2 regions of the Melaminivora jejuensis genome follow, and region 2 is predicted to be linked to the other one. Evidence: predicted binding sites of a transcription regulator. Region 2 holds the regulator's gene; the other holds the start of a gene.
The links. The regulator FNR, encoded in region 2, switches genes on or off when oxygen is low (the NO sensors DNR and NnrR bind a similar motif). The targets are predictions, from matches to a motif close to TTGATNNNNATCAA.
Positions count from the first base shown of each region.

Region 1: dsrO (sulfate reduction electron transfer complex DsrMKJOP subunit DsrO) is a predicted target of FNR. The motif match lies at 2,491-2,504, and genes of this name have one in related genera.

Region 1 is NZ_JACWIJ010000002.1:810,814-815,443, forward strand. It holds gene IDM45_RS04040 (tetrathionate reductase subunit A) at 1-398, opposite strand, end outside; gene nrfD (NrfD/PsrC family molybdoenzyme membrane anchor subunit) at 499-1,563, opposite strand; gene dsrO (sulfate reduction electron transfer complex DsrMKJOP subunit DsrO) at 1,585-2,418, opposite strand; gene putA (trifunctional transcriptional regulator/proline dehydrogenase/L-glutamate gamma-semialdehyde dehydrogenase) at 2,802-4,630, opposite strand, start outside.
Region 2 is NZ_JACWIJ010000002.1:1,296,386-1,301,015, reverse strand. It holds partial or broken gene IDM45_RS06275 (leucyl aminopeptidase) at 1-171, shown strand, start outside; gene IDM45_RS06270 (DNA polymerase III subunit chi) at 201-641, shown strand; gene IDM45_RS17570 (hypothetical protein) at 815-991, shown strand; partial or broken gene IDM45_RS06260 (branched-chain amino acid ABC transporter substrate-binding protein) at 1,128-2,254, shown strand; gene fnr (fumarate/nitrate reduction transcriptional regulator Fnr) at 2,401-3,144, opposite strand; gene hemN (oxygen-independent coproporphyrinogen III oxidase) at 3,311-4,630, shown strand, end outside.

The DNA of each region.
Region 1 (4,630 bases), 490 kb from region 2:
GCATTGGTCGTGGACAGCGGGTGGTAGGGGTTGCCGGCGATGCGGATGATCTGGCCGCGCTCGGTGTCCACGCGCACGCGCACGCCGCACTGCGTCCAGCAGCCCAGGCAGCTCGATGGGCTGACCACCTGGCCGGGCTGGGTGGCCAGCTGGCCGGTGGCCGGGTCGATGCGGAACTCGGGCGTGAGCGAGTTGCCGCGCGTGGCGCTTTTCGTGCCGACGCCGGAGGAGCCGCTGATCAGGCCCTTGGCGCCCTTGGCGACGACGTCGCCATAGCCGGCGGCAAAGGCCGTCAGGCCGCCGGCCACGGCACCGCCGCGCAGCAGCAGGCGGCGACGGCGCACGTCGGGCGCTTGGGTTTCATGGGTGGGGGCGGGGCGGGGAGGCTTGTTGGTCATGTCTGTTCCTTGGGGTCGTCGGGTTGGGCGTGGGCGGCGGGTTGCTTGTTTTTTTGATAGCTGCTCACGCTTGTCAGGCAACGGTTCGAGGCTTTTTTTCCTACGCGCGGGCGGGCTTGAGTGCCGGCCAGGTCTCCAGCGCCCAGGTGGCCGCCGCCACCAGGGCGATGCACAGGCCGAATACGCCCAGCATCCCCAGTAGTCCGTCGCTGCCCAGCGGCATGGTGTAGAGGTACAGGCCGGCGCCGAATTTGGGCACGCCCTGTACGCTCATGAACAGCGCCCAGCGAAACGCCCAGGCACTGCCGGCCAGCAGCAGGCCCAGCATGGCGCGGTACCAGGGGCAGGCCATGCGGGTGCGCCCGGCCAGCAGCACGGCCAGCACGGCCACGCCGCCCAGCGCCGAGAGCACCATGCCGGCGCGCCAGACCGGGAAGTCATTCCACAGCCGCAGCGCCGCCAGCAGCGAGGGCGAGCGCGCCACCAGGCCCAGGGTGAACCAGCTCAGGGTGGCCAGCGCCAGCAGCGCGCCCAGGGCCAGGGCGATGCGGCGCAGCAGCTGCAGCGCTGCATCGTGCGGGCGCAGCGCGGCGGGCAGGAAGCGCTCGATCAGGAGCATCACGCCGATGGCCGCCAGCCAGCCGGTCAGCGCCAGGTTGACCGGCAGCCAGGCGGTGTGCCACAGCGGACGGGCGCGCACCACCATGACCTCGGCGCCGGTGTAGAGCACGATGCTCAGCGCCGACAGCACCAGCAGCGGCGCCAGCAGGCGCATCCAGCGCAGGCGGCCCAGCCACCAGCTGGCGCACATGGCCAGCGCCAGTGCCACGAAGGCCGGCAGCAGCAGCGCGCCCAGCGACATCCACGACCAGGGCGTGAAGTGCGCGTAGAAGTGCCAAAAGCGCGCCGGCTGGTGCAGGTCGGCCAGCAGCGACACTGGCGCGGCAATGGCCACCACGGCCAGCGTCAGCACGGCCACCGGCGTCAGGCGTGCCAGGGGCGACAGCGGCGCATCGGGCGCGCTGGCTGGGCGTGCCAGGGCCAGGCCGCACGCCGCCACCAGCAGCGCCGCGCCGGTGGCGATGCCGGCCAGGAAGAAATACTGCACGGCCCAGGGCAGCCAGGCGGCCTCGTAGGCCGGGGTGAGCAATTCGATGATCTGCATGTGAAAGTCCTCCCGGGGCGGTCAGTGCTCGGACACCAGGCGCACGCTGGCCTGGCCATCGACGCCATCGACGAATTCATCGGGCAGGCCGATGTAGAACACGCGCGGCTCGGTCTTCATGCCGGGCTTGAGCACCTTGACGCCCTCCTCGTGCGCGGCCATGCGGCGGTTGATCTCGCTTTGCGGGTCGTTCAGGTCGCCGATCACGCGCGCGCCGCCGACGCAGCTCTCCACGCAGGCCGGCAGCAGGCCGACCTCCAGGCGGTGCTCGCAGAAGGTGCATTTGTCGGCGGTCTGCGTCTCGTGGTTGATGAAGCGCGCGTCATAGGGGCAGGCCTGCACGCAGTAGCCGCAGCCCACGCAGCGCTCGTTGTCCACCAGCACGATGCCGTCCTCGCGCTGGAAGGTGGCCTGCACCGGGCAGACCGGCACGCAGGGCGGCTCCTCGCAGTGGTTGCACAGGCGCGGCAGGCTGACCATGGCGGGCATGGAGCCGTCTGGCTTGTCGATCTCGTACTGCAGCACGGTGGTGCGGAACTGGCCGATGGGCGGCTGGTTTTCCACCGAGCAGCTCACCGTGCAGGCCTGGCAGCCGATGCACTTGCGGATGTCCACCAACATGCCGAAGCGCTTGCCGGCCATGCCGGGGCGGCGCGGCGGCTGGCTGCCGGGCAGGGCGGCGGCAGTGGCCGGGCCGGTGGCGGCGACGGCACCGAAGGCGCTGGCCAAGCCGATGAGCTCCTGAAGAAAACTGCGCTTGCTGGTCTGCACCTGGGCGGCAGCTGGGGTGGGCGCAGAGACCGAGGCGGCTGGCGCCACTGGCTGGGGGCCGGGGGAGGAGGTGATGTCAGGCATGGGCAATCTTCTTCATCTATTTATTCGATCATTCGGGATATTCTCAGATTATTCTTTTATTTATCCTGCGTATTGATCCGGGTCAAATGATGGGATATTTGATGAGTATTCAAAAGAGATATGTCATTGCAAAAATAAAGGCAAAAATAATATTATATTTTTCCTGTATTAACAGTGCATTAAGGATTTCATGGAAATGAAAAAGGCAAGGCGCGACAGGATTGCCGCGCCTTGCCTTGCTGGTCTCCAGGATTGTGAAATCAGGGTGGATTCAGGGTTTTTTCATGAAAAATGATAGCTATCAGCGCTTGCCTACATTGGTTTTGAGGCCGATTTGGATAAAAATTCGAATCGATATCCGCCGCGCTGTCTGGCCGAGCTCCTCAGGCCAGGGCCATCAGGCTGGCATTGCCGCCGGCTGCCGTGGTGTTGATGCTGGTGCTGCGCTCCAGCACCAGGCGCAGCAAGGCCGTGCAGGCATTTTGCCGGGATGCATCCGCATTCAGGGCTGCCAGGCCTGTCAATGCACCCGGGCGCTGGGTCAATATGCGCTGGAGATTCAGCAGGGCCGCCGCGCTGCCGCCGTGCAATACGGCAGCAAAATCCGCCTGCTGCCAGTTGGCCAGCAAGATCACGCGCTCTTGCACCGCATGGGGCAGGCGGGCGCGCAGGGCGGCTGCGCTGGCCGGCCACAGCGCCTGGCTGCCGGCGGCCAGCACGGTGGCCAGCTGCACCAGCAGGGCGGCGGGCGCGTCGCCCTCGGCCAGGCACAGCACGCGCTCGCGCGGCAGGATGCGGTAGTCGTTTTTCTCGCCGGTCGGGCCGGGCAGGCGGGCCTGCAGGCCGGCGCAGCTGGCCTGGGCCAGGGCGGCGCAGATGCCGGCCAGCGGCGCGGCCCAGCCTTCGTGCTCCTGCTCCTGCGCCCAGGTCTGCAGCGCCTGCAGCGGCGCCAGCAGGGCCGGCTGCAGCGAGGCGTCCACTGCCGGCAAGGCACCGCCGGCAGTGCCGATGGCTGTGGCGGCTGTGGCAGCGATGGCCTGGCGTGCTGCGTCCAGGGGGTGGTGTGCCAGCAGCCGCAGCAGATACAGCGGCCCGCCCGCCTTCGGCCCGGTGCCCGACAGGCCTTCGCCGCCGAAGGGCTGTACGCCGACCACGGCGCCGACCATGTTGCGGTTCACGTACAGGTTGCCGGCCTGCGCCTGCGCGGCCACGCGCGCCACGGTCTCATCGATGCGCGTGTGTACGCCTTGCGTCAGGCCGTAGCCGGTAGCGTTGATCTGTGCCAGCAGCGCCGGCAACTCGGCGCGCGCATGGCGCAGCACGTGCAGCACCGGGCCGAAGACCTCGCGGCCCAGCTCGGTGGCGTCCTGCAGCTCGATCAGCGTGGGCGCGACAAAGGTGCCGCGCGCTGCCACGGCGGCGTCCAGCGCGCCCTGATGCACGGCATGGCCCTGCTTGCGCCGGCTGGCGATGTAGTCCTCGATGCCGCGCTGCGCTTCGGCGTCTATGACCGGGCCGATGTCGGTGGCCAGCGCGCCGGGGTCGCCCACGCGCTGCTCGGCCAGGGCGCCGCGCAGCATGGCCAGGATGCGCTCGGCGCACTCATCCTGCAGGCACAGCACGCGCAGCGCCGAGCAGCGCTGGCCGGCGCTGTCGAAGGCCGAGGCCAGCACGTCGGCCACGACCTGCTCGGCCAGCGCCGAGGAGTCCACGACCATGGCGTTCTGCCCGCCGGTTTCGGCGATCAGCGGCACTGGCTGGCCGTGCGCGCCCAGGCGCTGCGCCAGACTCTGTTGCAGGATGCGCGCGACCTCGGTCGAGCCGGTGAACATGACGCCCTGCACGCGCGCATCCCGCACCAGCGCCGCGCCCACGGCCTCGCCGCTGCCGGGTAGCAGCTGCAGCGCCGTGTGCGGCACGCCGGCGGCGTGCAGCAGGCGCACGGCCTCATGGGCGATGAGCGGCGTTTGCTCGGCGGGCTTGGCCAGCACCACGTTGCCGGCGGCCAGGGCGGCGGCAACCTGGCCCAGGAAGATGGCCAGCGGAAAATTCCACGGGCTGATGCACGCCACCGGCCCCAGCGGCACGTGCGTGGCGTTGTCCCAGCCGCCCGATTCGACCTGCGCGGCGTAGTAGCGCAGGAAGTCCACCGCCTCGCGCAGCTCGGCCACGGCGTTGGCGGCGGTCTTGCCGGCCTCGCGCATGATGAGCG
Region 2 (4,630 bases):
CCCTGGGCACATCTGGACATTGCCGGTACGGCCTGGAAGAGCGGCACAGCCAAGGGCGCCACCGGGCGTCCGGTCGGGTTGCTGCTGCGCTGGCTGGCAGAGCGCGCTGCCGGGTCTGCGGACTCTGGCCAGCAGACAGCAGCCGCACGCCGCCGCGCTGCCAAGGGCTGAAGGGCGCGCCCGCGTCGGGCCAGATCCGCATGACGGACATCGTGTTTCATTTCAACGTGCCAGACCGGCTGGCCTATGCCAGCCGACTGGCCCATCAGGCGTTCAGACGCGAGGTGAAGCTCACCATCACAGCCAGCGAAGGGGAGCTGGCCGAACTCGATGACCGATTGTGGAGCCTGGCGCCGTCGGACTTCGTGGCCCATTGCCGTGCTCCACAGGCGCACGCGGCACTGCTGGCGGCATCGCGGATCATTCTGTGTGCCGATCCGCGTCTTGGCTTGCCAGAGGGCGTTCTGCTCAATCTGGGAGCGCAATTGCCGACCGGTTTCGAGCAGTTTCAGCGGGTTGTCGAGGTAGTGAGCCTGGAGGAGGGCGATCGCGTCCAGGCGCGTCTTCGCTGGAAGCAGTATGCCGATGCTGGACATGCGATCTCCCGCCATGATGCGGCAGCGGGGATGGGCCGACGATGACGACTCCCGGACACATTCCTGCGCATTTCATTCCGACCTTGACCGAGGTGGTGCCGGAAGCTGCCCCAGCTCCTCCGACGCCAGCCGACGCTGCGCCTCCCGCTGTGGTGCCGACTCCTGTCGGCAGATCGCCCTTGCCCGAGGATTTCGAGGAATATGTGGTGCATCGTGTCATGCAACGCATCGATCTGGCCCTTGAAGAGCGCCTGCGCGAGGCCATCGCCCGGGTGACCCTGGAGCAGACGCGCTCGCTGGTGCCACGTCTGCGCGAAGAAGTCGAAACCGTGGTGCGTCAGTCGGTCTATGAAGCCGTAGCACAGGAATTGGCTGGAGAACGCCACAAGCCGTGAATCGATGGCAGGGAATATCCCTGTGTGGTATCGATATGAATTTCGTGTGTTCCCTAGTGTTGGCTGGGTTGAATTGCGCTATGTTCCAGCGCGTTGTGACCACACAATATTTCCAGCGCACTCTTTGGAGACATATATGCAATTGAAGTTGAAACTGACCGTGGCCGCTGCCATCGCAGCCGCTGCCGCTGTGACTTCCGCCCAGGAGGTGGTGAAGATCGGTCACGTTGCCCCTCTGTCGGGGCCGCAGGCGCACTACGGCAAGGACAACGAAAACGGCGCCCGCATGGCCGTGGAGGAACTCAATGCCCAAGGCTTCACCATTGGCGGCAAGAAGGTGAAGTTCGAACTGCTGGCCGAAGACGACGCAGCCGATCCCAAGCAAGGTACTGCTGCCGCGCAAAAGCTGTGCGACGCCAAGGCAGCCGGTGTTGTGGGCCACTTGAACTCGGGCACGACCATCCCTGCAGCCAAGGTCTACAACGACTGCGGCATCCCGCACGTTACTGGCGCTGCCACCAACCCCAACTTGTCCAAGCCGGGCTACAAGACCACGTTCCGCATCATTGCCAATGACAACGCATTGGGCGCGGGTCTGGCGGCCTATGCTTCCGAGACGCTCAAGCTCAAGACAGTGGCCGTCGTCGATGACCGCACGGCCTATGGCCAGGGCCTGGCCAGCGTGTTCAAGAAGGTGGCTGCAGAAAAGGGCATCAAGGTCGTGGATGAGCAGTTCACCACCGACAAGGCCACCGACTTCATGGCCATCCTGACAGCCATCAAGTCCAAGAATCCCGATGCCATCTTCTACGGTGGCATGGATCCGCAGGCTGGCCCCATGCTGCGTCAGATGGAGCAGTTGGGCATGAGCAATGTCAAATTCTTTGGCGGTGATGGACTGTGTACGACCGAGATCGCCAAATTGACGGCTGGCGCCAAGACCCTGAGCAATATGGTGTGTGCCGAGGGGGGGCTTCTCTGGCCAAGATGCCTGGCGGCATGGCGTGGAAAGCCAAATACGACGCCAAATATCCCAATCAATACCAGATCTACAGCCCTTATACCTATGACGCCACCATGCTTTTGGCTGATGCCATGAAGCGTGCCGGCTCCTGGGATCCCAAGGTCTATATCCCCGAACTGCTCAAGTCGAACTACAAGGGCGTGACGGCCAATATCGCCTTTGAATCCAATGGAGAGATGAAGAACCCGGCCATCACTCTCTACCACTATCCGGATGGCAAGAAGACGCCTATGAACTGATCTGCTGATCTGCTGATCTGCGGCCTTCGGCTTGCCCGTCGTGCAGGCCAGAGGCAGATCGCGGGCGCAAGGAAAAAGGCAATGTGCCGCAGCACATTGCCTTTTTCGTTTTCAAGCCCGGGTTGAGGAGCGCTTGCAGGGTCGTGTCAGTGACAGGCCTGTTGACTGTTCACGATGCGCCTGAGTGCTGCCGTGTCCACGATGCGGACATGGCGCTGCTTGACCTCGACGATGCCATCCTCGACGAATTTCGAGAAGGTGCGGCTGACGGTTTCCAGCTTCAGCCCGAGGTAGCTGCCGATTTCCTCGCGGGTCATGCGCAGGATCAATTCGGATTGGGAGAAACCGCGTGCGTGCAGACGCTGCACCAGGTTCAGCAGGAAGGCTGCCAAGCGCTCGTCGGCCCTCATGCTGCCCAGCAGCAGCATGACGCCATGCTCGCGCACGATTTCACGGCTCATGATCTTGTGGACATGCGTCTGCAGTGCCGTCACCTCGCGCGACAGCTCTTCGATGCGGTCAAAGGGCATGACGCAAACTTCCGCATCCTCCAGTGCCACGGCATCGCAGGTGTGATGATCGTTGACGATTCCGTCCAGACCGATGATCTCGCCGGCCATCTGAAAACCGGTGACCTGATCGCGCCCATCCTCCGTGGCCACGCAGGTCTTGAAAAATCCCGTGCGGATCGCAAACAGGGAGGTGAACGCCTCTCCGTTACGAAACAGGGTGCCGCCACGCTTGACCTTGCGACGCATGGCAACCACATCGTCGATGCGCTTGAGCTGGTGCTCTTCGAGACCGACCGGCATGCACAGTTCACGCAGGTTGCAGTTGGAGCAGGCCACCTTGATGGCCTGGAGCTGGGGCGGCGTGTTTTCCCTTTTCATGGCGTGAGCTTACCTCCGAACGTGCGCTGCCTCGTCATTGACCCCGGGCAGGATAAGTGTCGGAGCCCGGGATTGTCATTTTTCCGACATGGTGTGGGCTTGATCATAATCAAGACCATAGGGTACCCCTGGGGCACAGTGACAAATTACGCAAGGAATTCTCATCATGACTGTTGTCACCCCCGAGCTGCTGCGCCGCTTTGACGTCTCCGGCCCCCGCTACACCTCCTATCCGACGGCTGACCGGTTCGTCGAGGCGTTCGGCGAGGATGAGTACGTCATTGCGCTGCAGCAGCGCCGGGTCGGCTCGGTAGGCAAGGCTCTGCCGCTCTCCCTGTACGTACACATTCCGTTCTGCGAGTCGCTGTGCTACTACTGCGCGTGCAACAAGATCATCACACGCCATCCGGAGCGCGCCGACGTCTACCTGCGCTACCTCAGTCGCGAGATCGATCTGCACACCGCGCATTGCGGTGTCGGGCAGCAGATTAGCCAGTTGCACCTGGGTGGCGGCACGCCGACCTTCCTGTCCGACGATGGTCTGCGCGAATTAATGTCCATGATCAAGCGCAGCTTCACGCTGGTGCCTGGCGGGGAATACTCCATCGAGGTCGATCCGCGCACCGTGGACGAGCAGCGTCTGGCCCTGCTGGCTGAGTTGGGCTTTAACCGCCTGAGCTTCGGGGTGCAGGATTTCGATCCCGAAGTGCAAAAGGCCGTGCATCGCATCCAGCCGGCGGAAAAAGTGTTCGCGCTGGTGGAGAGTGCGCGTCGCCTGGGCTTCGAATCCATCAACGTGGACTTGATCTACGGCCTGCCCCGGCAGACGCCGGAGTCCTTTGAGCGCACACTCAGGCAGGTGGCGCAGTTGCGTCCCGACCGGATCGCCATGTATGCCTATGCCCATCTGCCAGAGCGCTTCAAGCCACAGCGCCGCATCGTGACGGCCGAGTTGCCCATGGCTTCGGCTAAGCTGACCATGCTGGCGCTGGGGCTGGATATCTTCAATGAGGTCGGCTATACCTATATAGGTATGGATCACTTTGCACTTCCCGAGGATGCGCTGGCTGTCGCCAAGCGGCAGGGGCGGCTGCATCGCAATTTCCAGGGCTACAGCACACAGCCCGATTGCGATCTCATTGCTCTGGGTGTCTCGGCCATTGGCCGGGTGGGCGCGACCTACAGCCAGAACGTCAAGACGCTGGATGAATATTACGATGCCATCAACCGGGGACATCTGCCCATCGCCCGGGGCTTGGCGCTCAGCCGTGATGATCTGGTACGCCGCGCGGCCATCATGGCGCTGATGTGCCAGGGCAAGCTGCTGTTCGAGCCGCTGGAGCAATCCTGGCTGATCGATTTCCGCAGCTACTTCGATTCCGAACTGCAGCAGCTGCAGGGTATGGCCGAGCAGGGCCTGGTGACCCTCAATGACGAGGGTGTCACGGTCACGCCGATGGGCTGGTACTTCGTGCGTGCCGTGGCC